Regions from separate parts of the Sphingobacterium sp. UBA7631 genome, predicted to be linked through region 3. Evidence: riboswitches for the same ligand, from Rfam matches in the RefSeq annotation. Region 3 holds a riboswitch; each other region holds the start of a gene.
What was found. A riboswitch is a leader RNA that binds a small molecule or an ion and turns the genes downstream of it on or off. The one in region 3 is predicted to bind S-adenosylmethionine.
Positions count from the first base shown of each region.

Region 1: it holds a riboswitch for S-adenosylmethionine, as region 3 does, so the genes downstream of both, B3P16_RS07845 (hypothetical protein) here and B3P16_RS08990 (O-acetylhomoserine aminocarboxypropyltransferase/cysteine synthase family protein) in region 3, are expected to answer to the same signal.
Region 2: it holds a riboswitch for S-adenosylmethionine, as region 3 does, so the genes downstream of both, metE (5-methyltetrahydropteroyltriglutamate--homocysteine S-methyltransferase) here and B3P16_RS08990 (O-acetylhomoserine aminocarboxypropyltransferase/cysteine synthase family protein) in region 3, are expected to answer to the same signal.

Region 1 covers NZ_DLIX01000004.1:717,750-727,956, forward strand. Annotated here, with positions in the region: gene B3P16_RS07820 (TolC family protein) at 1-939, shown strand, start outside; gene B3P16_RS07825 (hypothetical protein) at 936-2,513, opposite strand; gene B3P16_RS07830 (HlyD family secretion protein) at 2,513-3,574, opposite strand; gene B3P16_RS07835 (TolC family protein) at 3,574-4,851, opposite strand; gene B3P16_RS07840 (DUF3050 domain-containing protein) at 5,116-5,886, opposite strand; SAM-I-IV-variant riboswitch at 6,097-6,190, shown strand; gene B3P16_RS07845 (hypothetical protein) at 6,257-6,520, shown strand; gene B3P16_RS07850 (RagB/SusD family nutrient uptake outer membrane protein) at 6,621-8,138, opposite strand; gene B3P16_RS07855 (SusC/RagA family TonB-linked outer membrane protein) at 8,144-10,207, opposite strand, start outside.
Region 2 covers NZ_DLIX01000003.1:204,818-215,024, reverse strand. Annotated here, with positions in the region: gene B3P16_RS04130 (sensor histidine kinase) at 117-1,949, shown strand; gene B3P16_RS04125 (response regulator transcription factor) at 2,052-2,741, shown strand; SAM riboswitch class I at 2,926-3,029, shown strand; gene metE (5-methyltetrahydropteroyltriglutamate--homocysteine S-methyltransferase) at 3,108-5,420, shown strand; gene B3P16_RS04115 (hypothetical protein) at 5,520-6,050, opposite strand; gene B3P16_RS04110 (helix-turn-helix domain-containing protein) at 6,471-7,061, shown strand; gene B3P16_RS04105 (hypothetical protein) at 7,092-7,457, opposite strand; gene B3P16_RS04100 (single-stranded DNA-binding protein) at 7,632-8,027, shown strand; gene B3P16_RS04095 (hypothetical protein) at 8,080-8,487, opposite strand; gene B3P16_RS04090 (helix-turn-helix domain-containing protein) at 8,920-9,579, opposite strand; gene B3P16_RS04085 (YbjN domain-containing protein) at 9,671-10,060, shown strand; gene B3P16_RS04080 (PspA/IM30 family protein) at 10,065-10,207, shown strand, end outside.
Region 3 covers NZ_DLIX01000005.1:132,093-142,299, reverse strand. Annotated here, with positions in the region: gene B3P16_RS09015 (GntR family transcriptional regulator) at 1-45, shown strand, start outside; gene B3P16_RS09010 (hypothetical protein) at 110-1,444, opposite strand; gene B3P16_RS09005 (GH92 family glycosyl hydrolase) at 1,798-4,128, shown strand; gene B3P16_RS09000 (homoserine dehydrogenase) at 4,192-5,373, opposite strand; gene B3P16_RS08995 (homoserine O-acetyltransferase family protein) at 5,411-6,454, opposite strand; gene B3P16_RS08990 (O-acetylhomoserine aminocarboxypropyltransferase/cysteine synthase family protein) at 6,488-7,798, opposite strand; SAM riboswitch class I at 8,054-8,166, opposite strand; gene B3P16_RS08985 (FUSC family protein) at 8,349-10,207, opposite strand, start outside.

The sequences.
Region 1 (10,207 bases), on a different contig from region 3:
GAAGTAACCCGTTTACTGCTCGCAGACTATTTCCGAAATTTACGTGCCGACGCTACACTTGCATTTTTAACAGCAAAGCAGCAGGCATTCCTGCTGAAAATAAACCAAAATTCCTATCAGCAACTTAGGCAATTGGCCATATCGGATAGTATTCGGTATCAATTGGGGAGCATCCCTGAAATTAATTTCCGTCAATCTAAACTGGAAGCCGCCAATATGCACAATACGTTGCTGGCAACAGAAGCTACCTGGAAATCCGCCCTTGCAAACCTCTCCTTGTTTATGGCAGATAGCTCCGTCACGACAACGGTATTATCCCTGGATGCTTTCAACCATTTGGACCGTACCTACCACTTAGATGAACTGGTTAGAGTAGCCCAAAATGACCGCAGCGATCTAAAAGTTGCCCTGCAAAATAAACAGCTTTCAAAACGCCTGCTCCAATTGGCCCAAGCCAATCGGATAATAGATCTCGGGCTTTCAGTCGGCGTCACCTATAATGGTGAAGCGCGAAATGAAACCGCCCCAACGCCCCAGTTTACAGCTGTAAATGCAGGCATCTCCATTCCGCTCAAGTTCTCGAATTTTAACACAGGTGATCTGAAAGCTGCAAAATTTAAGATCGATCAAGATGAGATTGCCTATCAGGAAGTCCTCCTACGCATTCAAATCGAAGTTACGCAAGCGTTCCTCTCCTACCAGGCCGCTCAAAAACAGGTACAGCTATTTGACAGCGCTATGCTATCGGAAGCAAAGGCAATTTTAGCAGGAAAGGTTTACAGCTATAAAAGAGGCGATACATCCCTACTGGAAGTTTTAAATGCCCAACGGACCTACAATGAAACCCAGCTTAGCTATTATGAAGCCCGTTACAACTATGCGATCGCCTTGGTCGAACTCCAACGTACAGCTGGAATATGGGATATTCAGGAGATCTAAGCTGGAGAAATTCTGTTTTTTCCTAGTTTCTTATACATGCTTTTCAAGGAAGGCGAGATCAGTATCAGCAAAAGTATGCTGATACTGATCATGGACATGATTTCATAATAATCCATGGCATAACGCACAAAAGATTGGATCTTGATCCGCTCAGCAACGAGCTTTAAAGCCGCCGTATGTTCCTTATACTGCAGTCCATGCTGCAAAATGCTGACAGATTCCTGCTGCAGGTACTCCCGAAATAAGGGATTGCCCACTTCCGTTCGATCCCTAAACACCTGCTGGTGCTGGGCATGTTCAAACAACTTGAAAAAATTCTGTAAACCGATACTACTCGTGTAACCCAAGTACCGGATAGCGAGACAGATCGCTGCTGCTGAAGCGCCCAATTGAGGGCTAACACTCGTAATGCAAAATAAGATGGTCGGTACCATAATAAGCCCAACTCCGAGTCCATGTAAAACTAATGGTATCCAAAAATGCGCATCATTACCCTGCCCCTCAAAGGAGAAAAACATCCATTGGTGAAACAGCAGCAAGCAACAGAAGCCCAGAATCCAAATCCATTTTACGGGACGTTGCCCAAGCATCCAATACAATGAGCCCAGTACACCGGCGACAATACCAGCAATATTAAACCATTGGATATAGGACAAATGAATGGGATCAAGTTGAATTACCTGTTCGAGATATTGATTTGAGATGGTCAGGGAGAAGCGCTCGATATACATCATATACAAAATCAACAGTCCCAAGAGAAAATTTCTGTTTTTAAAAATCGCCAAATGCACATAAACACGTTTGAGAACCATTTGCCGAACAATAAAAAGAGTAAGCAGCGTCATCCCCAGCGCAAATACAATAAGTAGCTGCTGATCGTTAAACCAATACACTTCCTGTCCATACACCATTAGATAGCCAAAACTGACGATCACAAGGCTATAGAAAATACAGCTAGCCCAGTCTAATGAAAATAAGGGGTAAGGACGTATATGCCGTATGGAGCGCATCGTTAGCATAATGAGCAATAAACCCGGTACAAATGATAATGCAGCGTATAGATAGAGCTGATCAAAATTGAATGAATCGATAAATTCAGCCGTAACAAACGTATTAAAAGGCGAGCTACATAATAGTAAGCCGAAAAAGACAGCGTAACTCACTTCCTTGGCCCGATCACTTTTCAACCTGGAAAATATCATGGAGATCGATAAGTTTACGGCAGAAGCAAACAACATCCCTTGAAAAAAACGCAGCCCGTATACCCAGCTAATATCCCTGATACTGTACATCAAAAAGCAATTCAATAGCTGTAGCAGATGAAAGATAATATAATATTGCTTAATGGGAAAGTATAAAAAAAAGCGTCGTTCCAACACGTAGAATCCAACAAAACCTGCATAAAACAAAATGATCAGAAACTGGATGTCACTGGGTTGCGCCCCATAAAATCCAGCAGTGACATTTGTATTGGCTCCCGGCAGGAAAAATAAGACCATGCTAGGCATTAGACTACTAAACAGGATAAGCTTGATCAACCACTCCGGCACCCACTCCTTAAAAATACCTTTCACTATGGCTGTTTTTTTGATACCGAGACATTTACATTCATTCCCGAAAGAAGCTGTTGAGCTCCCCTTTGCTTATCCAGCTCAATGCGAACAGGTACGCGTTGTACAATCTTCACAAAGTTGCCCGTTGCATTATCTGGCGGTAAAAGGGAGAAAGCTGATCCTGTAGCCGGGGAGATGGAAATAATTTTGCCATAAAATTTCTGATCCGGATAGGCATCCGCCACTACCTCCACCCTATTGCCAAGATGCAAATAGCGCAGCTGTGTCTCCTTAAAATTAGCCGTCACCCAGGTTGGGGTTTCTCTATTGACGATAAAGCCCAAAACTTCACCAGCACTTATCATTTGACCTTTTTCAATGGTGCGTTTGCCAATCTGCCCATCGTAGGGTGCGCGAATAACGGTATACCCAACATCAAGCCGCTTGCGGCCAACAGCTGCAGTCAAACGAACGCGCTCGGCATCAACGACACCTTTTTTCATGTCCACATCGTGCACCCTTTCCTGTGAAGCCTGCAATTTATGTTTTAACGAAGCCAGTTCACTCTTGTAGACATCCAAAGTCGCTTTTACATCCTCCAGCTGCTGTGCTGTTGCAGACTTTTCTTGAAACAGGTAATTGTATCGATCATACTCCAATTGTTGTTTCGTTACACGTGCCTCGCCAGCAGCAATGGATGTCCGCAAAGATTCATGCTCTGCCTGGAGGATTTCTTTTTGACTATGAAGAACATTGATCTCTGCTGCTTCCTTATTGACTGATGCAGCTACCTGATCCGCCTCATATTTATATTCCTTATTATCAATAAGCAATAGGGTATCACCTCGTTTAACCAATTGGTGATCGTGATAATGCACAGAAACCACATAACCTCCTACGCGGGAAACAATGGGATTGATGTACTGTGTTACTTGCGCATCATTGGTGTAGGTATACCGCGCGCGCATCCATAAGGTGTTAGCGCCCCATAACAATAATGCCAACAAGACAATTGCAGCCAACCAGTTGGTGATTCGAGTGAGTTGTGCTTCCACAACTGATCTGCGTGATTTAGGTTTCATTAGATAGTACCCTTTAAAAATTCGATAAAATAATAATGTTTCTGTAGCGCAATATGTGCGGTTTCAAGATCAAAAAGTGTTTTTAAGTATTGCATATCCGCATCTAGAAGATCTGTAATCAGCGCCGATGATTTAAAATACCTGTTCTTTATAATCCGTGCATTTTCCAGTGCCAGTGCCTTATTGTTTTGGCAGACGTCCTGCTGTTTGATCGCCAATTGATAATCCAAGAGCGCCTGTAACAACTGATTTTCCAGAATTTCCTCCTCATGATGGTGTTTCACCTGTTGCCGGTCTAAGGCTATTTGTGCTCCGCGCACCACATTCCTATTGAGATAAATAGCTGATATTGGTATGTTTAATTTAAGCCCTGTAATACTCAGATTATACCAGCTGGGGTTATAGGGATAAAGGAAAACCTGGGGATTGGCAAAAGTAAATGTGCTGGTCAACCCCAATTCAGGAAGATAATTTGATCGGGCCTGTTTGACTGATAATTTCTTCAAAACAACTTCCTGTTCGGATTTTTGGAGGGAAAAAGCATGGCTTCGCGCTTCGGCAACAAGCGTTTCATAACTGGGGCTTTCCACTTTAAAAGGCTCGCTCAAGGGGATAATCTCCGCTGTAATGCCTCCAATAAGCTGTAGTTTCTGATTTGCAGCCTGAATATCATGACCGATCTGAACGAGCAACAGTTCCCGTTTCGAAAGTTCTAACGAAATACGCAAAACGTCACTGTGCAAGACAACACCCGCCGTATACAGATGTTCAATCTCCTGGAGTTGTACCCGTTGATCAGCAATATCCTGCTCGATTAGAGATTTATTACTATACGACAGTTCCAAATCCAAAAAAAGATTGCAAACCTCCAATTTCGTCTGCGCCGCCGCATTCTTCCAATCGATCCGGGCCAGCTCATTTTCCAATTTTTTGGACTCAATTTTCATCAGATCGCGATGCCCATTGTAGAGATTCAGATAAAAATCCAAACCGCTATCGTACAAGTAGTGAATGATATCATGCTGGGAGGGTTTATTTAAAAGGCCTTGATCATAAACAGGCATATTACTCGCATAACTGGCAGAAGCTCTGGCGGAGATTTTGGGCAGCAGTTCCATGCGTTGCTGCTGGACTGCCACCTCACTTTCTTTGAGCTGCAAATAGGACTGCTCGACGTATTTACTGTTCTGGAGTGCTTTGTCGATCATGTCTTTCAGGGACATACGCAAAGAATCGAGGGCGAAGGTGTCCGAAATAGTGAATACTAACAATCCCATAGTTAGTATTCCTTTTGCCCAATGGGGAGGAAAAAAGTTCACGTGTGCTCTATTATTTTTTTGCGTTGCAAACTTAGACACTTATTACAACTTGGATTTCTTCACAAACGCCAATATGTTATGGAAAAAAGACATTTTTTCATCAATTCAAGCAAAAAGACCAATATCTGCCAAATAGGGTTTGCGCTACTCTTTTTACAGCCTATAAAAAAGGCCTCTCAAATCAACATTTGAGAGGCCTTTCGGGGATGGTATAAAACCAGATTATCCGTATAAAGAATCTTCTATTGCATTCCACAATTGTATTCTTTTTTGTAGCGCGATTTTACTGATCTCCTTCATTTCTGCCCATTTAACGTCATCGTCCTTCGCAAGATCTGTGATCATCTGCATGGCCAAAGGTCCATGCTCGTCGCCGTCCAGATCAATATGACGCTGGAAATAATAAATAAAGCTATCCAAATTGGCTGTAGGGAAATTTGTTTTAATTTCTTCCAAGATAGAGGTAAACATTCCCGGAATAAGATCTTCACGCCCGAACGTAAAGGCGGCAGCAATTTTATGCACCTCACCTTCAGCAATCACTTCAAATGTAAAATTCAAAAAGTCTTTGATCCGCTTATCCAATGTTGTCGTCGCGATGACATCGAATATGTCGCTCGATTTTTTGGCATGACCGATAAATTTATTGACCAGATGAAGATCGGCACCCATGGCATCCATGGCGTCCAGATACATTTCAAAATGGCTCAAACGGCGGCCATCAATGTATTCGTCCGACTCCTCTGCCAATACAATTTCGTTGATCAGATAGCGTGTTGATGGATGCTCGCTCGCAAACCAGGGTAAAGTCGTACAGGTCAATTTAATCTGTAAAGCTTTTAGTAAAGACATAAAATCCCATACAGCGTAAACATGCCCTTCTGTAAAAGAACGTAGATTCTTGATCGTTTTGATCTTACGATACAAAGGGTGTTGCAATAATACCTCGCGTTCGGCAGCAATGTATTCATTAATTTCCGCAATTCTATTCATGGCGCAAAAGTATCGTCTTATCTTTATTTATTAAAGTATTTTAAATGAGATTACAGTAGCATGATAAATTGACCGTCCAGCTATCCGCTTCATAACCAAATCAAAAACAACAACCTGCCCCCACTTTGACCTCCCTTGTACTGATTTTAACGCTCATTTACCCTTAAAAACAAAAATATTTTTTATAATAAAAAATACTCTACTATATTTATAGAGTATTCAGAATTGCATGATGCAATACCAACCGAGTGCAGGCACCGCGGTGGTAAATTAATACGGGTTTCGACCAAAATAAACGTTGCAGAACGATTATTTTCCCACAAAGATCTGGATACAGTTTATGGTTTAATCCTTTAAATTTTTAAATTGTATGGCTACTACAACAAATCTTTACCAACACTTACTGGAAAAATTCAGTTATTATTCAACGGATGAACTCATACAGCTTAACAATGACACCATCTTAGGACAAGGCTGGGGATCATCAAAAGCTACCTTTAGAACAGCTTTGATCAGTACGTTCTCCAAAAGAGGACTCGATCTTTCCAACATCGTTTCTAAGGAAGACGGTTTTACCTCGGTGAAGCATGTCCCTGTACGCTTGGAACAGAATGTGTTGATCCCTTTACAGTAATCGTTATCACCGCCAAAAATAGCGCGCATCGAAAAGATTTCGTGCGCGCTGCTGTGATTGGTTTAGGAAATTGCCGATCAGAAGAAGGCAAAAAGTCTTGTTATTTATAGTTTGGATTCTGAATCAGTATCCCTGCGCTTTTCTCAATTTCTGTTTGTGGTAATGGCCAGCGATAGAATTTATCTTCGAAATGATAGGGCACTTTACTGTCTTTGACAGCATTGAGTACTTCACCCGCAATATGCCAACGAATCAGGTCGTAATGCCGTAGTCCTTCAAAAGCAAGTTCGACTCTTCTTTCGTGGCGGATACGGTCGCGCATTTTTTCCTTGGTATAACCGGCAGGGAACCCAGGCATCTGAACCCGACTCCGCAAAGTATTCATGGCATCATAAACCGATTGATCTGGCCCGGCTATTTCATTTTGTGCTTCGGCATACATCAATAACACCTCGCCAAACCGCAGTATAACCGCATCCTGTTGGCTCAATGTTGAAAAACCAAAAGGTAGGTTGGCCGGATCCAAAAATTTCAACACCCCATAACCTGTAGGCCGCGGATTGGACGGTGTATGGATCTTACCGCCGCCAAAATCAGGATGGTCCACAAAAATTGTTTTGCTCAGGCGCGGATCCCTATCTTTGAACGGGTTGGTTCGGTCGGTCAACGGTGATTCACCAAAAGGCAAACCATCTTTGCATTCATAGGTATCCACCAGGTTTTGTAAAGGCGAAGCAGCAATCCAATCGCCTAGGTACATGTCCCAAGGGGTAGTATTATTCGGTGCCAGAAAATTGACCGAAAAGATAATCTCGGTATTATTCTTTTGTGTCGCATCGCGAAAGACATTTTCAAAAGCCGTACTCAGGGTATACTCTTTCATGATATCGGTACATAAGTCTTTTACCTCTTTCAAAATTGCTAAATCGGGCACTCCTTTGTCACCATAAGCCGCAAACAATAAAACCCGTGCTTTCAAGGCTTTTGCTGAACTGGCGGCCGCATGCCCCCCATTATTGAAATAAGGTTTAGGCGCTAAGTTGGCGATCCCAAAATCCAGATCAGCTCGAATCTGTTTTAGTATATTCTCTGCACTTTCCTTTGGCTGACGCTGATTCTCCAGATTGAGGGGAGTCAGCACAAGCGGCACCTCACCATAGATACTGTACAATTGGAAATAAACGAAAGCACGGATAAAGCGGGCTTCAGCTTCCATTTTCTTTTTCTCTGCATCGTTTATGTCTGCCCCTGCATAGCTTTGTAATTTCTCGATCAAACGATTTGCTCTGCCTATCGCTACGTATGCATCATTATAGATACCGGTTTCGTAGCCACCTGTTGTTGGATTTAAATTGCCGCCAACGATTTCGTTGACGCTACCTGAATTGAACTGATTATAGCCATTGTCGGTCAGACAGTCCCGAAAAGGCATCCCATAAGAGAACGTCTCACTCTGCAACGAAGCGTAAACACCGGCCAAGGCATTATCAAAATCCGATTTTTTGCTAAAATAGTTGTCCGAAGCAATCTGATCCAAAGGATTGAGGTCCAAGGCACTGTTACAGGAACCCAAAAATAGTCCGGATAATAGCAACGCTGTTATAAATTTCTTTTTCATAGCACTTAAAAATTAACTTGTACACCAAATGAATAAATCTTGTTTTGCGGATATTGCACGAGGTCACCATTTCCATAGCGCTCAGGATCCAGGCCCTTAAATTTGGTTGCAGTCACAAGGTTATCACCCGAAAAATAAACCCGTAGGCGGTCAATTTTATATTTTTTCAATAGCCCATCAGGTAAAGTGTATCCTAATACAAGGTTTTTCAACCTGAAGTAGGAAGCATCCTGTATAAAATAGCTGGAAGCTCGACTGAATTTCTCCGGAGCGCTCCAACCCCAATAAATACGGGGCATCGTAGTCGAAGGATTTTCAGGTGTCCAACGGTCTAACCAATCTTTTGTCGGTGGGCTACCCTGTACAAAAGGAGTTACACCCCAGCCCGAAACATAAGATTTGACACCATATACCCCTTGTAATAGGGCCGAAAAGTCAAAGCCCTTAAAACTTGCACTTAGATTAAAACTATAGTTCAACTTTGGATCTACACCCGTAATAATTGTTCTGTCGTTCGCATCTATTTTTCCATCCCCATTGACATCCCGGTACTTGAGATCTCCTGGCAATGTATTGTCATTAAACTGCTTAGGCGAACTAGCGACTTCTTGTTCCGATTGGAATATACCCATGACTTCGTAGGTATAAAAACTGTCCATCGCGTAGCCGTTTTTCTTGATTGTATAGCCCCCGATTTCCGGTTCGCCAAATTTCACCAGCTTGTTTTTGAAACGATCGAGGTTTGCACCTAGCTGATAGCGTAACCCTTCCAATGCTCCCGTAGTAATCTGATTACGATAAGTAATTCCCAATTCAAGACCTTTATTCTCGACAATTCCATCATTGACGTAAGGTGCTCCTAAACCAACGATTGCAGTAATCTGTGACTGCCTAAGGATATCAGTCGTTCTCTTTTTGTACCAGTCAAAGGTGATATCTAAATTTTTAAACAGACTTAAGTCCAACCCCACATCGGTCATCGTTGTTGTTTCCCATTTGATAATCGGGTTGTTTAATCCCTGTTGAGCAACACCGGAATTTAGCGTACTATTGTCAAAAGAGTAATTTCCGGTAAGTCCCAATACGGGTTGATACGGATAGTTACCGGTATTCTGATTTCCAAGTTGGCCCCAGGATCCACGGATCTTCAAATTATCCAGCCAACCCGAAGCAAATTCCTTGACAAACGATTCCTCAGATACACGCCAGCCGGCTGAGAAAGAAGGGAATGCTGCCCAACGGTTTTTACCGTAAAACTTGGAACTACCATCGTAACGCATATTGGCTTCTAAGAGGTATTTTCCTTGGTAATCATAGTTCAATCGGCCGAAATAAGAAATCAATGCCCATTGGTTGGCTGTTCCGTTTGCCCGTTGAATATCCGATCCACCGGCATTTAATTCCGTTAAGGTATCATCGACAAAATTCTGTCTGAAGCCCTGGAGGTAGGTATACTTACTTTTTTCAATACTATATCCGGCCTGCGCTTTGAGGTGGTGGGCCCCAAACGCACGATCGTAGTTCAGGTAAGTAAATAAATTGGTGTATATCGTTTGCTGATCCTGATCTGTAAGGCCCTTGCCAAGATCCAATGTTGTTCCCAGCGTACCCGTGTGGTAGTAATATTCATCCAAGGTCGATTTATAATCCTTGTACTTATCCATATTGAAGTTATAGGCACCTTTGGTGTACCAGGAAAGACCTTTAAACAGTTGTACTTCCATCCAGGCCTGCAAATTAGCCGCATAATCATCGGTATTGTAGGTGAATTTCCGATCCAATACGGCCATAGGATTTTTATTGTTGTACTCCCAGTCGTAAGCTTTGTACGTATATCGCCCGCTACCATCCGGCAAAAATGGGCCATAGGTTGGCGCCTGCGACATGGCCGACAGGAACAAGTCTTTGGATCCACCCGGAATAGATTCAGTATGTCCTGTTTTGAGCAAGATATTTGTTCCGAATTTAATCCCGTCCGAGATTTTGGTCGTCAGATTGAGCCGGGCGGAATAACGGTCGTAGTTAAAACCTTTGATCATTCCATCCTGATTGACGTAGCCCAAACCAAC
Region 2 (10,207 bases), on a different contig from region 3:
CGCACCTTAAATGGCCGCTCACATGGCATAAGGGATGAATACGCAAATGGTAAATAAACTGAGCGCTATAAACTTTTTGATATATTCAAAATACATTTATTTAATACCCAATACTAATGAAGAAAAATAGCATTGTATTAATCATTGGACTGATGTCTCTCGCTCTAATTGGGGTATTGGCCATGCAATTCTATTTTCTGAGAGATTCTTATCGCCAAAAGTCTCAATTATTTGATGAGTCCGTCAATGCTGCGATTACAGCTGTTGCCGGTAAGCTTGAACGACGGGAGGTAGTTGACTTCGCTAAGGTTCAACAGGAGCGTAACATTGAAAAATCCAAGCAGGAACAGGCCAAACAACGTCTTTTGGCCGAGCAACTCGAAATACAGTATAGAATTGAAGAATTAAAAAACAAACAACATGTTGTTTTCTCAAACTTTAAAGAGCAAGAAGACCAATTACGTGCATTGTATCCAAATGTAATTGAAATCAAAAATTCATTCTACGAAACATACATCAAAAGACCGGAGTACCAGAAATTTATCAAATTTTCTGTTTCAAATGAGCTTACCGACGATAATTTGGTACAGGCTTTTATCATGTTAAATGCTTCAAAGGTAGATGATCAGATCAATGGGAAGGACGATAGCACGCGGTTTGTTATCCCCCTAATGGACCCACTGGTCAATCAACAAACAAAATTCCGGGTAGCCACATTACCTCCAAGAGAGAATGCGAAACTTGCGAAAACAATTTCTGATTTGGAAAAAAGATTGGATATCCTCAACAGAAAAAACGCGTGGAGTGGCTTTAATGTATATGATTCCGTTGCCATGCTGGGCGGCAAAAAAGCAGACTACATCGAAGATATTGCTATTGGAATGGAGCTTGCTAAACGTCCATTAAAGGATCGATTGAATGTGATCATCGTTCAAGAACTTATCAAAGAGGAGTTGGCTCAACGCGACATTAAAGCTCCTTTCAATATTGAAATATGGAGCACAAACAATATATTACTAAATAATATTTTAAACGAAGCCGCTTTAAATAACCCAACAAATACAACCAAATACTCAACGGCACTTTTTAAAGGTGATATCGGTGCTGCGCCAGGAAAATTAACCATCTATTTCCCCAATAAAAAGGCGATAATTGCCGATAATATGGGCTATCTGTTGCTGCCCATGCTGGCACTGCTTTTCTTGTTGGTGGGGTGTTTTGCTTATACACTGATTATCATCTTCAGACAAAAGAAAGTTTCGGAAATGAAGACGGATTTCATCAACAACATGACGCATGAGTTTAAAACACCTGTTGCAACAATTATGATTGCCAGTGAGTCACTTAAAGATCCAGACATCAATGCCGACCACAAGCGCGTTCAGAAATTGGCTAATATCATCTACGACGAAAATGTTAGACTCGGAAATCATATTGAACGTGTGCTCGATTTGGCAAGACTAGAAAAAGAAACGCTAAAACTCGACCAGGTAGAAGTATGCATCAATGATCTTGTTTCGGCAGTAACGGACAGTATGCAGCTACGGATGCAAAATATTGGCGGGAAATTCAGTATAGATCTTGCAGCGACCAAGGATGTTGTCGTTGGTGATGAGTTACATTTTTCCAATGTATTTTACAATCTTTTGGATAATGCCATCAAGTACAGCAAAGGAGATTTACATGTCAACATCAATTCAAAAAATGTTGGCGACACCATTGTTGTCACCATAGCCGACAATGGTATTGGGATGAGCCGGGATCACCTGCAAAAGATTTTCGACCAGTTTTACCGTATTCCAACTGGGAATGTTCATAATGTCAAAGGATTTGGCCTTGGCTTAAGTTATGTACAGGACATTCTGAGAAGGCTGAACGGAAAAATTACAGTTAAAAGTGAAAAAGATAAAGGCACGACCTTTGAAGTAATTTTGCCTATTAAAAAATAAAACGTTCCTTTTTTGTATATTTCCTCTTTAAAAAATTTCAAAGGTTGAGGAAGGCTGATTTATCAGCATCAAGGGACATTGGTGAAAATTAATATATTCATTATGCAAAAGATATTATTAGCAGAAGATGATCCTAATTTGGGGGATCTTTTAAAAGACTATCTCGAATTAAAGGGAAAATTTGACGTCACATTATGCACGGATGGAGATGAAGCGATTTCTCAATTCAAAAAAAATAACTACGACCTTTGTATTTTTGATGTCATGATGCCAAAAAAGGACGGATTTACAGTTGGACGTGAAATCAGAAAAACAAACAATACTGTTCCTATTATCTTTGCCACAGCAAAGGGGATGATGGAAGATAAGACCGAAGCCTTTGAGCTAGGAGGAGATGATTATATCACCAAGCCTTTTCGAGTGGAAGAATTATTGCTCCGCATCAATGCTTTGCTGAAACGCAGTGTTCGAGACAAAGAAGAAGAAGTGGTTGCGGATAAATTTGAAATTGGCGATTATTTCTTTGATTATACAAGTCAGCAGATTTCTTACAAAGGACAGATGCAAAAACTCTCCACGAAAGAAGCTGAACTACTCCGCTTGCTTTGCTTAAAGAAAAATGATGTGCTGACCCGGGAAGAAGCGTTGTTAAAAATATGGCATGATGATAACTATTTTACGGGTAGAAGTATGGATGTATTTCTCAGTAAACTTCGTAAATATCTAAAAGAAGATAGCAAAGTTGAAATTGTCAATGTGCACGGAAAAGGTTACAAACTTTTGGTCAGCTAAAAAAAGGGGAATGAAAAATATAGTCATTCCCCTTTTTATGCTACACACGTATTCAAGCGTGACTTACTCGAATTCGTGGATGAAAATAAAAGAACAAAACAATTTCATCCTTAGTAGAATATAAAAAATTGACGCACTTTTATAAAAAATTTGCATTTCAAAAAGAAATGTTCTAACTTAGCGTCGCTTATAGAGAAAGGCAGAGGGAATAGACCCGATGAAGCCTTAGCAACCTGTCCCTTGACAAGGTGCTAAATTCTACCCTACTTGATATGGGAATGATAAGCCGAAGTCACCAAATTCTAGTGTGTCCTTCTCTCTCTAGCAAGAAATATAGTTGAAAAAGAAATATTAAAAACATTCATTATGTTATTGACTAACAATTTAGGTTACCCTCGTGTGGGCGCGTTCCGCGAATTGAAAAAAGCCAATGAGGCCTATTGGGCTAAAAAATCTTCTGTTGAGGAATTATTGGACACAGCAAAAAAAATTCGTGAAGGCAATTGGAAAACACAAAAAGATGCTGGAATAGATTTGATCCCTTCCAATGATTTCTCTTTTTACGATCAAGTATTGGATTTAACCCTCACTGTTGGTGCAATTCCTGCTCGCTACCATTCTTTATTGAATAAAGTAGACAACAATTACAGTTTAGATCTATATTTTGCCATGGCGCGCGGTTTCCAACAAGAAGGAATCGACGTGACTGCAATGGAAATGACCAAGTGGTTGGATACGAACTACCACTACATGGTACCAGAATTCACAAAAGATCAAGAATTCAAATTGACTTCCGAAAAATTCTTAAATGAATACAACGAAGCAAAATCATTGGGCATCGATACTAAACCAGTTCTATTAGGTCCTATTACATACCTTTTGATCGGTAAAGAAAAAGAAGCTGGCTTCGACCGTATCGATTTATTGGATAAACTTATTCCAGTATATGAGCAAATACTAGCTAAACTAGCTGATGCTGGTGCACAATATGTTCAGATTGACGAGCCTTTCTTAGCATTGGATTTAGATGCTAAAGTAAAAGCTTTATATCAACCTACTTTCGAAAAATTAGCTGCAGCAGCAAAAAATATCAAATTAATCGCAACGACTTACTTCGAATCTTTAAAAGACAACGAAGATATCGCAGTTAACCTACCTATCCATGCTTTACATTTGGATCTGGTACGCGGTGAAAATCAATTGGATACGGTATTGGCTAAAGTTCCTGCTTCATTAACATTATCTTTAGGTATTGTTGAAGGCCGTAACATCTGGAAAAATGATTACGAAAAATCATTGGTTAAAATCAAACAGGCTGTTGATGCATTAGGAAAAGACCGTGTATGGGTAGCTCCTTCTTCATCACTGTTGCACGTTCCTTTTGACTTAGACAATGAACACAATGAACAATCGCTACCAACTGAAGTAAAAAACTGGTTAGCATTTGCTAAACAAAAATTAGCTGAAGTAAAAGACTTAGCCGTACTAGCGGAGGGAGAAGTTGATGCTGAAACAGCAAAACGCTTCGAAGCGAACAAAGCGGCTGCTGAAAGCCGCCGTACCTCTCCATTGATCCACAAACCAGAGGTTAAAACACGTACAAGCAATATTACTGATGACGATGCAAAACGCACTTCAGCATTTGCAGACCGTAAAGCAGCGCAACAAGCGAAATTCAACTTACCGGCGTTCCCGACCACAACTATCGGTTCATTCCCACAAACGAAAGATGTTCGTAAATGGAGAGCAGATCTGAAAAAGGGTGCTATTACGCAGGCAGAATACGATAAAGCAATCGCAGAAGAAACAGAAAACACCATCCGTCTTCAAGAGCAATTGGATATCGACGTATTAGTACACGGCGAATTCGAACGTAATGACATGGTTGAATACTTCGGTGAACAATTGGCTGGTTACGCTTTCACACAAAATGGTTGGGTACAATCTTACGGTTCACGTTGTGTAAAACCTCCGATTATCTATGGTGACGTATACCGTCCTGAAGATATGACTGTCCGTTGGTCTTCATATGCACAATCATTGACAAATCGTCCGGTTAAAGGTATGTTGACTGGTCCTGTAACAATCTTACAATGGTCTTTCGTACGTAACGATCAACCGCGCTCAACAACGACTTACCAAATTGCATTGGCGATCTTGGATGAAGTACAAGCCTTGGAAAAAGCAGGTATCAAAATCATACAAATCGATGAACCAGCTATCCGTGAAGGATTACCGTTACGTAAAGCTGATCAAAAAGATTACTTGAACTGGGCAGTACGTGCTTTCCGTGTCTCTTCATCAAATGTTGAAGACGATACACAGATTCACACACACATGTGTTATTCTGAGTTCAATAATGTGATCGAAGATATCGCTGCAATGGATGCCGATGTTATCACGATTGAGACTTCACGTTCTCAAATGAAATTATTGAATGCTTTCGCCGGTGATTTCAAATATCCAAATGATATTGGTCCAGGTGTTTATGACATTCACTCACCACGTGTTCCAAGCAAAGATGAGATGGTAGATCTATTGCGCAAAGCAAAAGCAGTAGTTCCAGCAGAACAACTTTGGGTTAATCCTGACTGTGGTTTGAAAACTCGTGCTTGGCCAGAAACCAAAGCGGCTTTAGAGTCTATGGTTGAGGCTGCGAAAATCTTAAGAGCAGAATAATTCTTAAACTATATTGATAAAGCCCTAGCTGAAATTTCAGCTAGGGCTTCTTTATTGGGCTTCGTTCAAAATAAAAACTGTTATCCGAATAAGGTGAGATTATTTTCGGCTGTTCTTCCGTTCTTTCTTGTTTTCCTTTTCGTTCCCGTTCTTAATTTCCTGTTTTCCTTTAATCCGATCTTCAATCGCCTTCAGGTTTGACGAAAAATCGAGGTCAACATTTTCAAGTTTAGCCTTTTTTAACGCCTTCAATGCCTTTTTGTATTTTCTCATTTTTTCAAATAGCAGTGCTTTCTTGATCCAGATTCCTGTCAAGGGCATGGCCGGAAGTGTCAAAGCAAATTTGATCGTCTTTTTTGCAGCTTCATACTCCCCCATATCAATCAATGTCTGAATGAAATAAGGATATACTTCCAGTGCCTGCACATTATGCACCAAAGCTTCCTGGAAATACCTTTTTGCCTGCTCATAGTCCAATAGCTGTTCGGCATAAACTCTTCCCATCAAACACAGCGCCATTGTATTGGACTCATCATAGGATAGCGCATAGGATAAGGATTCCATGGTCTCCTCCAAATACATCGGATAGTTATCCAGCGCCTGAAGGACATATTTATTTACTGAATTCATAAAATTTTCTAAAACATAACATTCATATCCAGCTTTCACGATAACTTTGAAAGTAACTGGATTTTTAAAACTCCTGAATAAGCTAAGCATATTGGAAAAGTGGACTACCATTTCGAGCGCCACGTTTTAGCCAATATCAACCTAGGTTACTTAACGTATTAAGAAGAAGATTAGGAAAGGGCCGTATTCCGAAGAATATTCCCGAGAATCTTCTCTGTGGACGAAGCGGGATTTTCTAATATTGCAAACATATTCTTCCGTTTTTATTAATTACTCTATTGAATTGCAAAGATTCAAAATATTTACCAAATTCCAAAAACTTTTGATTATTAATCTGTTATATTGTTCAGCACGATATTGGCATATTATTGTCGCATCAATTTCACTAAAATTCACCGACTATTTCCCCATATTTGAACCATGGAAAGTCAATCAGCTAATCAATTAATCAAACTAGCAAGAAAACGTAAGGGACTAACGCAGCAGGAACTCGCCGATCAAGCGGGGGTATCGCTAAGAACAGTGCAACGCATAGAAAAAGGCACGGAAGAAATCAGTGGATTTAGTCTCAAACAGATCAGTCAAATTTTGGAAATACCATTAGAACAACTCATTATGCCAAATGTAAATCAAATCAGTATCGACAACAATCAAACAGGAAGTATTAAAGCGCTATACTTATCATCGCTCACCTTTTTGGTCAATCCATTATTAGGGCTATTGGTCCCAGCAATTATGGGTTATACGAAACAAAACAAAGACGCCTTATACAGTAAGCACCTAAAAAAAATAATTATAATACACGCTGTTGGACTATTTTTTCTCGGAAGTTTCATAGGCTATATCATTATTGCAGATTTTTTTAAAATTGCACTACCGTCTTTTTTAACCAATATCTTTAATAGCGCCTATTTTCTACTCATCCCAGTATGCTATTACATATTGATTCTAACGTTTACTATTTTTAATTATATCGCAATAAGAAAAGCCAAGCTCAGTTCTGCAAACTAAACCAATACATATGAAATGTTGCGATCAATATCACAGCGGTTTCTTTTGAACAATCAATACCCAATCATTCTCCAACAACAGATAGCCTGTTTCGTAAATAAAGTTATAGGTCTGCCCCTTGTTATTGGAAAAAGTATGTGTATGAAACTTAAAATCAAATCCCAACCGCTTTAACTTTTCACGTTGGATCTTCACCATACCCTCCCCACTCAATGCATCTAATAAAATACGGCGGTTTTTTCGTAGGATATTATTCACATTGCGCACCAGATTGGTCTGGTCGCTATTTAATTTATTGTTATAGGCGTTCCGGCAAGCATCATCACAAAATCGCTTGTCCGAACGGCCATATATTACTTTGCCACATTCAAGGCAGACTTTTTCTCCAGAACTCATAACGGAAGATTAAACGACAACAAACGGTTACAACCGACTATAGTCGAATACAAATGGTAAATAGACGACTATAGTTATTTCCCCGCCCCACCTTTGCTTAAGATCATTCGGCGTTCATAGCCAATGACCATCAACTAAAATAAGAATTATTAAAAACTTTTAAAAATTAGACACATGAGCACATTACGCAACAAAGTACAATTGGTTGGGCATTTAGGAAACGACCCGTTAATCAAAACAACTTCCACTGGCACCAATTACTCCATATTACGTCTCGCCACCAATGATCTTTTCAAGAACAAAGCCGGTGAATGGGTTGAAGAAGTTCAATGGCATACACTCGTGGTTTGGGGTAAGCAAAACAATACCATTGAAAAGAAATGCCAACGTGGGACCAAACTCATGGTTGAAGGCAAACTCACCTATCGTAACTATGAGAACGCAGATGGGGTAAAACAATATGTCACAGAAATTAAAGTAGATAATTTCATGATTTTATCTGATTCGAACGGTGCCAAAGATGACATCCCAACACCTCCAGATGAAAATGAAGACGATCTGCCTTTCTAGTATGATCAACGAGGTAGGTTTTCAAGCCCCTACCTCGTCGATTGTTTCCAACTTATTTTGTCAGGCTTGCAGTCAACGCTCTTCCTAGGTTCTCTGCATACGCCTTCCATAATTTAGCATCTTCTGGCGTAAACTTAGCAACAGCTTCAGTTTCTTTGGCCGCCCATTCCTGTCGCTTCGCTGCAAGCTCCTTGAGTTTAACAACATCGCCGCTTTTAGCAACAGCGATAAATTCTTTGATATATTTTGTATAATCCTCCGCCAATTTTTGTGTCCCAGCAGAACTAAACTTCGGTATTGGCACTTCGCCACCGCTATTTTCTACCGACGTTTCGGCCGTATCTTTTTTTAAGTCAATAGCGGCAGTTGTATCTTTTACTTCGACTTTTTTAGTCGCGGAATTATTGCAGGAAATAACAAAAAATCCAGCAATTAATGCTGATAAGGCTACTTTCTTCATTTATTTAAATTTAGTTTTTTATGTCTGGTCATTTATTCGTTTATGCGTGTTGCTCTAAAGCTAAATAAATCACTCTAGTTTTATCGGATCGACAAGTTCACCATCATCTTAATCACAACCCTACCTTTTTGTAACGTTACTTTATTATCGAACTAATTTAATTACAATGCCCGACTCTACGAAATTTTTTGTGGACACTCACATTCTGCAGGCCTGAGTTAGGAGTCTTCTTTTCTTGTAGGCAAGTCAACATCAGATCAACTCCAAGGCCGTACATATTAGGGGTATTACAAGGGTAAACCCCTGCAAACCCCTTGTTAATACCTTGTAAATGGACTGCGATTACATAATTAACCACGGATATGATAACAACATGGAAATACGCCCGATACCGGCAAAACCGAATAAACAATAGGAAAAAGTTCCACGCAATTAGATTCGCTCAAACCTGCCATACAATTTCCAGAAATATGCTTTCTCCCCCATAGTGAGATCAATCTTCTTCCAGGCATTTAAGGCTAAACTAATCTCCTTTTCCTGCAAACTGTATTTTCCAATAAAGAACTCTTCTTCGGAAAAATACAAACCAAATGCTTTATCCAACGTATGTAGGCTCTGAACATCTACCTCTTCAAAAAATAAAATGGATTGAGGGCCAGCCAAAAAATCACTCGGCACCGGAATAGCGTCAGCGTATTCGATTGCGATGAGGCGGTTCCTACTTTGCAAAGGAAATTCAATTATTGGAAGCTCTTCTAATTTCGAAAAATAACTACCCGCCTCAAAAATACCATCTCGTTCCAGCAGCGGGATTTGTAACAATCTTTTACGTCCAATAAGAGAAACATTTGGATCAAAATAATCATTGAAATTAAGAATTTCATTGACAGATAGATTTTTTTCAATAAGATGCTGCACAGGAATGCCAAAATAATTTGCAATTTTTAGAACAATCTCAATTTTTGGCTCTGCACGCATTTCTTCGTAAGACGAAATATTACCTCTAGTAAGATTAAAAATATCCCCAAATGCCTGTTGACTCATTCCTTTCACTTTTCTTAATTTCTTAATATTGTTGCCTACGTTGCTCATTTTAAAAAAAATTGAATATTTATTGCAAAATATTTTTGCATTTTTATTACCTTTATGCAAAGAATATGTGCAATATATAAAAAACTTGATTATGTACTTCTCAAAAATTGAAAATTATATCGCCAATATCGGTTACACCATCACCCATAAGGATACAAAAGAAGGAATCTTTGTCATCGAAAATGAAGACGACGGAATCCGTAACCTGATTGTAGGCATTGCCCAACCCATCCTGATTTTTGAGCAATATCTTTTTACAATCAGCAATGACACCATGGATATGTTCAAATCACTATTGATAAAAAATAGAGATATTATACACGGTGGGTTTGCATTAACAGAAGATGGTACCAAAGTTATATTTCGGTATACCTTACAAATACATAATCTCGATCAGAATGAGTTTGATGCAGCCATTAATTCGCTGAGTCTTTTGATGAGTGAATATTATAATCAGTTAATAAGTTTTTCAAAATTATAGAATAATGAATATTTTTAAGAGAATTTTCAGAATTGGTCAAGCCGAGATCCACGCAGTCGTGGACAAAATGGAAGACCCTATCAAAATGACGGAACAGGGTATCCGTGAGATGAAAGAGGACCTGGAACAATCGTTAGAAGCCTATGC
Region 3 (10,207 bases):
GCGGAAAGTTTTACCTATACTGTCGAAAGCAGAAGAGATTATTAGGGAATTCACTCATCCTTTTTGAATGGATCAATTGGATGAGTGAATAGCTAATTTATTTATTCTTTTAATGATTCTTTTCCAGGGTAGTTTCAGCCCAGCTTTCTAGGAGAGCTATTGCTTTACTCAGCACGCCTGCTGAACCTTTGAATTTTCCTGATCCACTGGGTACGTTATTTTGATCATACCATTCGTAAAATCCTTTGTTTTTCACAACCCGATCGATCATCGGTTGGAGTTCGGTATAGGCTTCCGGATAGAAACCGTTTAAAACGAGTTGTTGGATCATTCGTCCGCCAAACCAGGTCCAATCACCACCATTTTGGTATTGGTAAGGTTGAGCCATTCCGCCAATGAAAAATCCAACTGGATAGGTTGGGTATAAGGTCAATCCAATACTCGGCATGCCAGATAACCGCACGTTTTCAAGCATTTGTTTGTTGACTGTTTTTATTTCTGAAGGTGTTAGTAGCCCCGCTTCTATAGCGATGGCGGTGCCGCCATGATAATGGATCGTATTTTCATCAAATCCTTTAGGAATAGGTGATGTCTTAGGGTATATGTGCGGAATGAATTTTTGTTTTTTCTTATCCCATAAATAACGTCTACTGTTCGTTTCGAGACTCTTTTTTAATCCTTCCCATTCCGCCACCTTGGGAGAGTTGGGCTGGATTTCAATCAAGGTCTGCAATGCAATAATAAACATCGCGTTGTCATAAATATCGATTGCCTCATTGGAAAGTTGGTCATTCCAATCACAACCAAAGCTGTCGTTGGGCTGTACATCTCCCCAATCTGCTGTCATCGCACCCCAAAGTAGCTGATACTTTTGGTTGAACCGTTCCTTTTTCAGATAATCCAACATAAGTTGGATACGGTCTTTTACAGAAATTCCACCGATAGACTCCTCCAAGATACTGTAATCCTTTGTTTTTATTATGTATTTACCCAACAATTGGATGAGTGACGTTTCCTGGTCGGTTTCTACCGTGTTTTTAAAACCCACATGATCAGGAGCGTTTTTTGAATAGTAGGGTGTATCATCATGCCAGGTAAAGTCTTTCTTTAGTACATAGCCGTCTACCATTTCGCCATTGGGCTGTTGCATCCTAAAAAATACTAAAATAGCCCCTCTAATGTCCGCTTGGGACCGCTCTTCCAATGCGGTTTCGATGAATGTATTGAGATCTCTGGCCCAAATTTGTGAGTAGCCACTTCCCGCATTGAAACCTTCTTTGATGACCTCTCGGGCAAGGCTGTCCACATATTTTAGGTTTTGATCCGCTAGAATGCTTTTTGCTAACTTAAGTTGCGCGATACGGTCGGATTTTGTTTGTTGTGCTGATAGTTGGGTTCCGAGTAACAGAAGTATTAGACTAAAAAATGTGGTGTTTTTTTTCATTGTGGTTGTATTGTAATTAATTAGGATTGACAAGTGTACCTGTCAATCATTGGAATTTATTTCAACGTTAATTTGTATTTATTTCAGGCTTGTGATCGAAGATCAGCCGTTCGATGTGTATTTTTTTGAATTTATTTACTGGTTATATTTTAATATGTATGTACAATCAAAGTTATGGAAAAATGTCAGTATTTAAGCTTTAATAGTGTTTTATTTGATTAGTATTTAAAATTTTACAAATTTAGGCGTTGCGATGCAATCTGTTAAGTCGTTAAATTAAGTAATAAAATCTAACTCATGTTTATACATACTCTATTTTTTTGTAAGTTTGCTGTAGAACCTAATTGAGAACAATGGTAAAGCGTATCATTTATTATTTTTGTAGTTTATTTGTGAGTACGGCAGCTGTTTCCGCACAGCAGAAAACAGATTTGACCGTTTTTGTAAAACCTAATATTGGATCCGTCCATAGTCGGTATTTCTTTTATACACCAGCAGCCGTACCTTTTGGAATGGCTAAGCTCGCTCCGAGCACAAATGGAAGCTATGGGAACAAGTCGGGCTGGGAGGCCGTGGGTTATGACGATAGGCATACCTCAATAGAAGGCTTTGCTAATTTTCACGAATTTCAGGTAGGCGGAGTGGTATTTGCACCATCCGTCGGAAAATTGAAGACAATGCCCGGTCAACTTGATCGTCCAAAAAGCGGTTATCGTTCCGATTTTGACAAGAAGGATGAATTTGCCACTTCTGGCTATTACCGTGTCATGCTAAAAGATTATAATATACTTGCTGAGCTTACGGCAACGAAGCGTGTCGGTTTTCACCGCTATACTTTTCCAAAAACGGAAGAAGCCAACCTTATTTTCGATATTGGCCATGTGATGGGGGAAAGTGGACCGGTCGTTGATGCCGAAGTAAATTATGACAAACAGCACGTCTGGGGATATGTGGTTACCAATCCTGTCTATGTACAAAAATATCAGCAGGGGGCTACGGTCAAAATGTTTTTCTTTGCGGAGATCAACAAACAACCGAAGTCTTTTGGGACATTTAGAGATTCTATAACTTTTGACCAACATACGCGCATAAAAGGAAAAGGAGCTGGAGTATATCTGAAGTTTGGCACTGAAGCAGGCGAATCAATAGACATCAAGACGGGTTTATCTTATACTTCTGTAGAAAACGCACAACTGAATTTGCTTAAAGAGGCGAAGGATATGTCGTTTGATGCTGCAAAGAATAATGCCTTGCAAACCTGGAATAGTGAACTGGGAAGAATTTTGGTGGAAGGGGGCAAAGCGGACGACCGCATTAAATTTTATACGGGATTGTATCATGCTTTACTTGGCCGTGGGCTTGCAAGCGATGTAAATGGTGCATATCCCAAAAATGACGGCTCGGTAGGGCAGATTGCCCTAAATAAGCAAGGGCAACCGATTCATCATCATTATAATACCGATGCTATCTGGGGCGCATTTTGGAATTTGACACAGTTGTGGTCTATTGCGTATCCAGACTATTACAACGACTGGATTCAGAGTCAATTGTTGGTCTATCGCGATGCAGGTTGGTTAGGAGACGGTATTGCCAACAGTAAATACGTTTCGGGTGTAGGAACTAATTTTACGGGTTTGGCAATCGCAGCGGCCTACAATGTCGGTATTCGTGACTATGATATGAATCTTGCTTATGATGCGGTACGCAAAAATGAATTGGAAGCGAAGGACCGTCTGCCTGGAGCAGGAAAGTTAGATGTGGGAGTTTTCGTCCGCAAAGGCTACTCACCTTATATAAAAGATGATCATGGCAGTCCCGAATTAATGACCAATGGATCTCCTTTTGGCGCTTCGCATACCTTGGAATATGCTTTTTCCGCTGGAGCGGCTGCGCAATTTGCAAAATCATTGGGGCGTCAAAAAGACTATGTTAAATTTCAGGAATTATCCAATGGATGGCGCAATCTGTATGATGCCGAGACGAAGTTTATGCGGCCAAAGGATAGTACTGGACGATTCATTTCAAACTTTAATCCTTATGAACCATGGCGTGGATTTCAGGAAGGAAATGCATGGCAGTATACGTTCTATGTTCCGCATGTCCCACAAGAATTGGTTAAACTCGTTGGAAAGGATCTGTTCAATCAGCGGTTGGATAGTATCTTTACGGTGTCGCAGAAGAATGTGTTTGGAGGTGGTACACAAATTGACGCCTTCGCAGGGATTGAAAGTCTTTATAATCACGGTAATCAACCGAACCTGCATATCTCTTGGCTGTTCTATTTTTCTGGTAGACCTGATCTGAGTCAAAAATGGGTACGGGCAATTTGCAATGAGTTTTATGGTAACGATGCGATACATGGCTATGGCTACGGACAAGACGAAGACCAAGGACAGCTTGGAGCATGGTATGTCTTGTCGAGTATCGGCCTATTCGATGTCCGAAGTCTCACCACCGAGAAGCCCGCACTTCAGATAGGCGCGCCACTTTTCGATCGGGTAACGATACAATTGCCGAAGAAATTGAGAAAAAATAAATTTATCATTCAGGTGAAGAAAGAGCAACCCAATAGTTCTATTGTTGATCAAGTTCGGTTGAATAATCGCCTGTGGAAAGGTTGGCAACTTCCTTTTGAACGTTTGGTGGAAGGTGGGATTTTAGATCTCAAGTTGAAAGGTGACTAAATATAAGATAAAAAAATAGCCCCATTCGGGGCTATTTTCAAGGTAGGTTGGTTTGTTGATTGCCTACGCGATTTCAGTAATAAAATTGCCCTCTTGATCCAAATCAGCTTTATGGGCTGCGATTTGTTGAAGATTAATATGTCCGATGACATATTTGAAATCTGGTGCGTAATATCGTTCTGTGATTTCACTGAAATTTAACTTTTCAATCAGTGTATCATCTGTATATCTCAAATAAACCTTAATTAAATAATCTTGGCTATAATTTAATGTGCTGGATTCTAAATGTTTTTTATACTCATAGCGGTATCCATAGCGAAGAGCCGCGATATCCGATAGCACAGCAGAACCTGTTGGGTGGCCACCTGCTCCTTTACCATAGAAAAATTGTTCGTCTGCAAAGGCCGCTTTCACCAATACTCCATTGTTCTCATTTTCTACATTATAGAGCATGCTGTCTTTGCCTACTAGGCGTGGTAATACATAAAGTACAACTTTGTCGCCGTCGATCTCTTTTGCCGTCGGTATCAATTTGATCTTGAGGTTCTTTTCTTTCGCAAAACGAATATCTTGCTGTCCCAATTTATCAATACCAATATTGAACACATCTTCTGGTTTGACATAGATACCGTACGCATGCGAAGCAACAATACATACCTTAAATTTGGGGTCAAATCCACCTACATCCAGCGTTGGATCTGTTTCTGCAAAACCAAGTTCTTGTGCTTTCTTTAAAGCATCTGTATATTGCTGATTTTCGTTGAAAACTTTAGATAAAATGTAGTTGGAAGATCCATTAAAAATACCGCTGACAGAATGCAGTAATTCATTGTCATAGTATTCTTCTAAATTCCGTATAATGGGAATACTTCCGCAAACGGCACCTTCATATAATAAACTGGTCCCGTATTCATGTTGGATATCAACCAGCTCTTCCAAATGGCTGGCAATCATTTTTTTATTGGCAGATACCACATTTTTCCCCGATTTCAAGGCACGAACAGTTAGTTGGTATGCTGCTTCGGCATCATCGATTAGTTCGACAACAGTATTAATTTCTGGATCACCTAAAATTGTTTCGGCATCGGTAGAAAATAAATCTGCTGGTAGCGAGCGTTTTTTATCTCCGTTTTTAATGACAAATTTCTTGATCTCCAGATTAAGATCTTTGGTTTTGATGATATCGTAAAGACCTTGGCCTACGACACCAAACCCAAACATCCCTATTGTTAATTTATTACTCATATCTCTTCTTAAATTCTCTTATATATTATTTACTCTCTTATACTAATTCGTTTATGTATTCTTTTTGTTCCCGCAGAAAGCTGCTAATGATTTTGGTGAGTTTTTTTGTTTCGATCAAAAAGCCATCGTGGCCATAGGTCGATTCAATCTCTTGATAATGGGCATTGGGAACATGTTGCGCGATGAATTGTTGCTCTTGTGGCGGAAACAACAAATCTGTATTAACGCTCAGGACTAAAGTTGGACAATCAATGCTCGCCAAAGCAGATTCAATAGATCGTCTTCCCCGACCTAAATTGTGGCTGTCCATTGCTTTGGTCAGGAAATAATAGCTGTACGCATTATAGCGTTTCACCAATTTTTCACCCTGATAGTTCTGATAGGAGGATGCTTTATAATGATCGAGTTTTTCGTTATCATCTTCCTTTTGCGTGTTGGCATACGTTGTATAGTTGCGGTAAGACAACAGTGCCATAGCGCGTGCAACTTTCAATCCTTTAGCTCCACCATCAGGGTGATTGGCGTAAAAGGTTCGATCAGTTGTAATGGCCAGACGTTGACTTTCATTGAATGCAATACCCCATGGTGAGTGGACGGCATTTGTTCCAACCACGATGAGATGGTTGATGGCTATACTGTGCGATACGGCCCATTCCAATGCTTGTTGACCGCCTAATGACCCCCCGATAAGGATCTCTATTTGTTTGATTTCCAGGTGGTCCGCAAGGACTTGATGTGCGTGGACCAAATCCCTCACTGTGAATTCGGGGAAAGATAGGTAATAGGGTTGTCCGGTTGCTGGGTTTACAGATAGCGGATTACTGCTATTATATGCTGATCCTATGACATTGGCACAAATAATATAATAATCGTTTGCATCAAACAACTCACCTGTTCCAAAAAGACCGGACCACCAATCCAGCACATCTGCATTGGCCGTTAATGCATGGCAAACCCAGATCACATTGCTGCGATCTGCGTTGGGTTTGCCAAAAGTTTCATAACTGATTTGTAAATCAGTAAGCTCTCTTCCATTTTCAAATACAAAAGGCTCCGGGTGCAGATATATATGCTTACTCATTTCATGTTTAAGTTTTAAGCCGAAAAAATCTGATTATTTAATTTTATCAAAAGCTTGTTGTAAATCAGCTTTGATATCATCAATATGCTCTATTCCTACAGAAAGACGTAATAAGCCTTTGAAGACTCCGGCATTGGCTTGATCTTCATCACTCAATTGTTGATGGGTTGTAGCTGCTGGATGAATAATCAATGACTTCGTATCACCAACATTGGCTAAATGACTGATCAATTCTAAGCTGTCGATAAAGCTATTGGCCTTTTGCGCTGCGTCACCTTTAAGCTGGAAAGAAAGTACCGCGCCATAGCCATTTTTAAGGTATTTTTGTGCGTTAGCGAAGCTCGGAGAGCTTTTTAATCCCGGATAGTTTACTTTTTCTACCTGTGGATGCGCCTCAAGCCATTTTGCGACCTCTAAAGTGTTGTCTACATGGCGTTGCACCCGCAAAGACAAGGTTTCAAGTCCTTGTAATAATAAAAATGAATTGAAAGGGGAGAGTGCTGGTCCGAAATCCCGGAGCCCTTCCACACGCGCCCGAATGGCAAATTGAATATTTCCGAATGGTCCGCTTTCACCGAAAACTTCGGAAAATACTAAACCATGATAGCCTTCAGATGGTTCGGAAAATTGCGGGTATTTTCCATTGCCCCAATTGTAGTTTCCGCCGTCGACGATGACACCGCCAATGCTTGTGCCATGTCCACCGATCCATTTAGTTGCCGATTCAACAACCACATTTGCACCATACTCCAGAGGTTTAAATAAATAACCTCCGGCTCCAAAAGTATTGTCGACGATTAATGGTAAGTCATATTTTTTTGCTACGGCAGCAATTTTTTCAAAGTCGGGAATATTGAAACTTGGGTTTCCGATTGTTTCAACATAGATTGCTTTTGTTTTATCATCAATGAGCGCTTCAATTTTATCTGCTTCGGCGTCTGTTGCAAAACGAGCTTCGATGCCTAGGCGCTTAAAAGAAACTTTAAACTGGTTGAATGTACCGCCGTATAAGTTGGATCCCGCAACAAAATTGTCACCACTTTCCAAAATATTATTTAAAGCTATAAACTGTGCCGCCTGGCCGGATGCAACAGCAACAGCTGCAACTCCACCTTCCAGTGCCGCAATACGTTGTTCGAAAACATCCGTAGTAGGGTTCATAATCCGTGTATAAATATTACCGAACTGCTTTAATGCAAATAAGTTTGCGCCGTGTTCGGCATTTTCAAATACAAAAGATGTTGTTTGATATATAGGAACTGCTCTAGATCCCGTAGTAGGGTCAGCGACTTGACCAGCGTGAACCTGAAGAGTTTCGAATTTTAAATTTTTGTTTGAAGACATAATATATCAGATTTTAAGGGTTCAAAAAGAAATTGCAAAGTAAAAAGAGAAGCATACACACCTCCTTGAAGGGTCTGTTAAATCTTTATCCAAGAAAACGGAAATTATTTTTAACAAGCATGGAAGTGCATATGCATACGCATTCGCATCGATACAATTGTACGATGGGTTACACTTTCGCTTATCGTGCGGTTCACTTGTGTTGAACCTGAATTTTTAATGGACTTCAGTAATTTAATAATCATTGTCTTATGTCATTTATATGCTCCAAAACGATATTGTTTTGGACAGGAATTGGCACCTTTTCAAACAAATTGAAGGTTGCCAGTGGGTCATTGAGCCAGTCTCTCGCCACTTCTTTATAAATCAAGACCTACTGATGAAGGGAGGTGTTGATTAGAAATCTTCTTTCGAAGACGACACAAATATAAACTCTTTTTTTATTAAAGCAAAAGAAATGCTATTTTTTAGTTAAAGGAATTTTGAATAACATGCCGATTGGCATCACATATCTTCCGATGAAACCGCAAAAGTAACTGTCAATCGGGTATTATGATTTCTTTAAATTGATCCGTTCTGCAGTTTGATTTAAATCTGTTAGAAGAGGTTTAAGCGCATCGATTCTACTATGGATATCATAGGCGAGGTGGCGATTCGTCTTTTTGCTTAACGATAGCGAAAGGCCCACCAAATGGGAATTGACCTGATATGCGAGTGCCTGAAAATGGTGAATATGTGACCAATCCATCCATTTGTGCTCGGGTTCTTTTTTCATTTGATTGATGGCGTCTGAAAACAGGGCCATGGCGGTCTGCGCCTTTTTACGAGCCAGTCGTATATCAAACGAACTTTGTCGTTCGTCCGACAGACGGTTATTGATGATCTGGAAATAATGCGCGTTGTAAAGGGATACCTCTTTTGCCAGCTGAACCATGCCTGTGCTCTGGCGCACAGGTATCAAGAAATAACCCGCTATAGCCAAGAATGCTCCAATCAGTGTGAAAAGTATTCGGCTGCCTAAAATGAGATTGATGTTCCCTTCGAACAGATTGAGCGCAATCACAATTCCCAAGGTAATGAAGATGACACTGACCATATAATTAGATCGGTTGAACAAAAAGAATCCAAAAAGACCCAATGCAGCTATGGTTAGGAGTGCTGGAAGAAAATGAATAGAAATTAAGCAGAACACACCAACTATAATACCCGAGAATGTACCGACAATACGTTCTATATTACGGGTTTTTGTCATTGAAAATGCTGGCCTGGCAACAATAGCGATCGTCAGTAAGATCCAATAGGTATATTTAAAATCAAAAAATAAAATACCGATCAATGCACCTGTTCCAAAAAGAAGAGCCATCCGAACCGCAAATCGAAAAAGCGGATTATTCAGATGGAGTTTACTTTTTAGATCAGCGAGATTACGTAATGGTCGACTGATAAATTGTTGGTACTCGCTGGTGTCAATCTTATCCTGAATTTCCTGATTTTGATAAAAAGCGACCTGGATTCTGTTGAGTACATCAATAATTGCTTCGATGTTGCATATGATAGAACATAATATACCTTTTGCTGGATCGGCCTGTTGTTCTTGAATTTCTTTTAAATCCCGTAAGAGGGCATTAATTTTAAAGTTATTATGGTATAATTGATGTGCATACCGGAACCTCTTGTTGGGTTGTGAAAAGCTATCGATTTCTAACGCTAATAATTTGATTGTGTGACGAATTAAGGGGAGGCTGCCCGTGTCTGCAAGATTTTTGCGAATTGCATCGTAGTCATGATCAAGCGCAATAATTAACTCATGGAGGTCAATTAATCCATAAACCTGACTGAGCCAATAATTGCTTTTATGCCACTGTTGGCTTATGATTTTTTTTTCTCGAAACAGAAGAGACCTGATTTGTTCCTGCTGTTCGCTGATCTGGCCATGAATTTTTCCTACGCGACTGTACGTAATATTCAAAGGAATATCGGGATCGTAAGACTGTGATCGTATCAATAGAAATTGGGACAATCCATGAAAGCCATTAGCCATGGCATGTTTTAAAGAGCGATAAGGTTGTATATAGGCTTGTAAAAGGCTAAAAAAGTAATATATTATGGACCCTGTTGTAATCTGTAAGCTAACCGCAAAGGGGTGTTGTGGGGCCATTCCGATCACAAAACTCATGAGAATCAATGTCATGTTTCCAATTGCAGCATAGCGGGCTCCAAAAATGCCGTATAAGGTGCATATAAAACCGGCTGACGCTAGCACGATAACCAAGGGCCAATGATAGGGAAATACAATAGCTGTAAACAATGATGCAATAAAGAAGGTGGGAATACATACCAGAGCTGAAGAAAGTTTATCTTTTCTGTTGCCAGGAGGATCGGTGAGTGTCGTTAACAACGATCCGACAC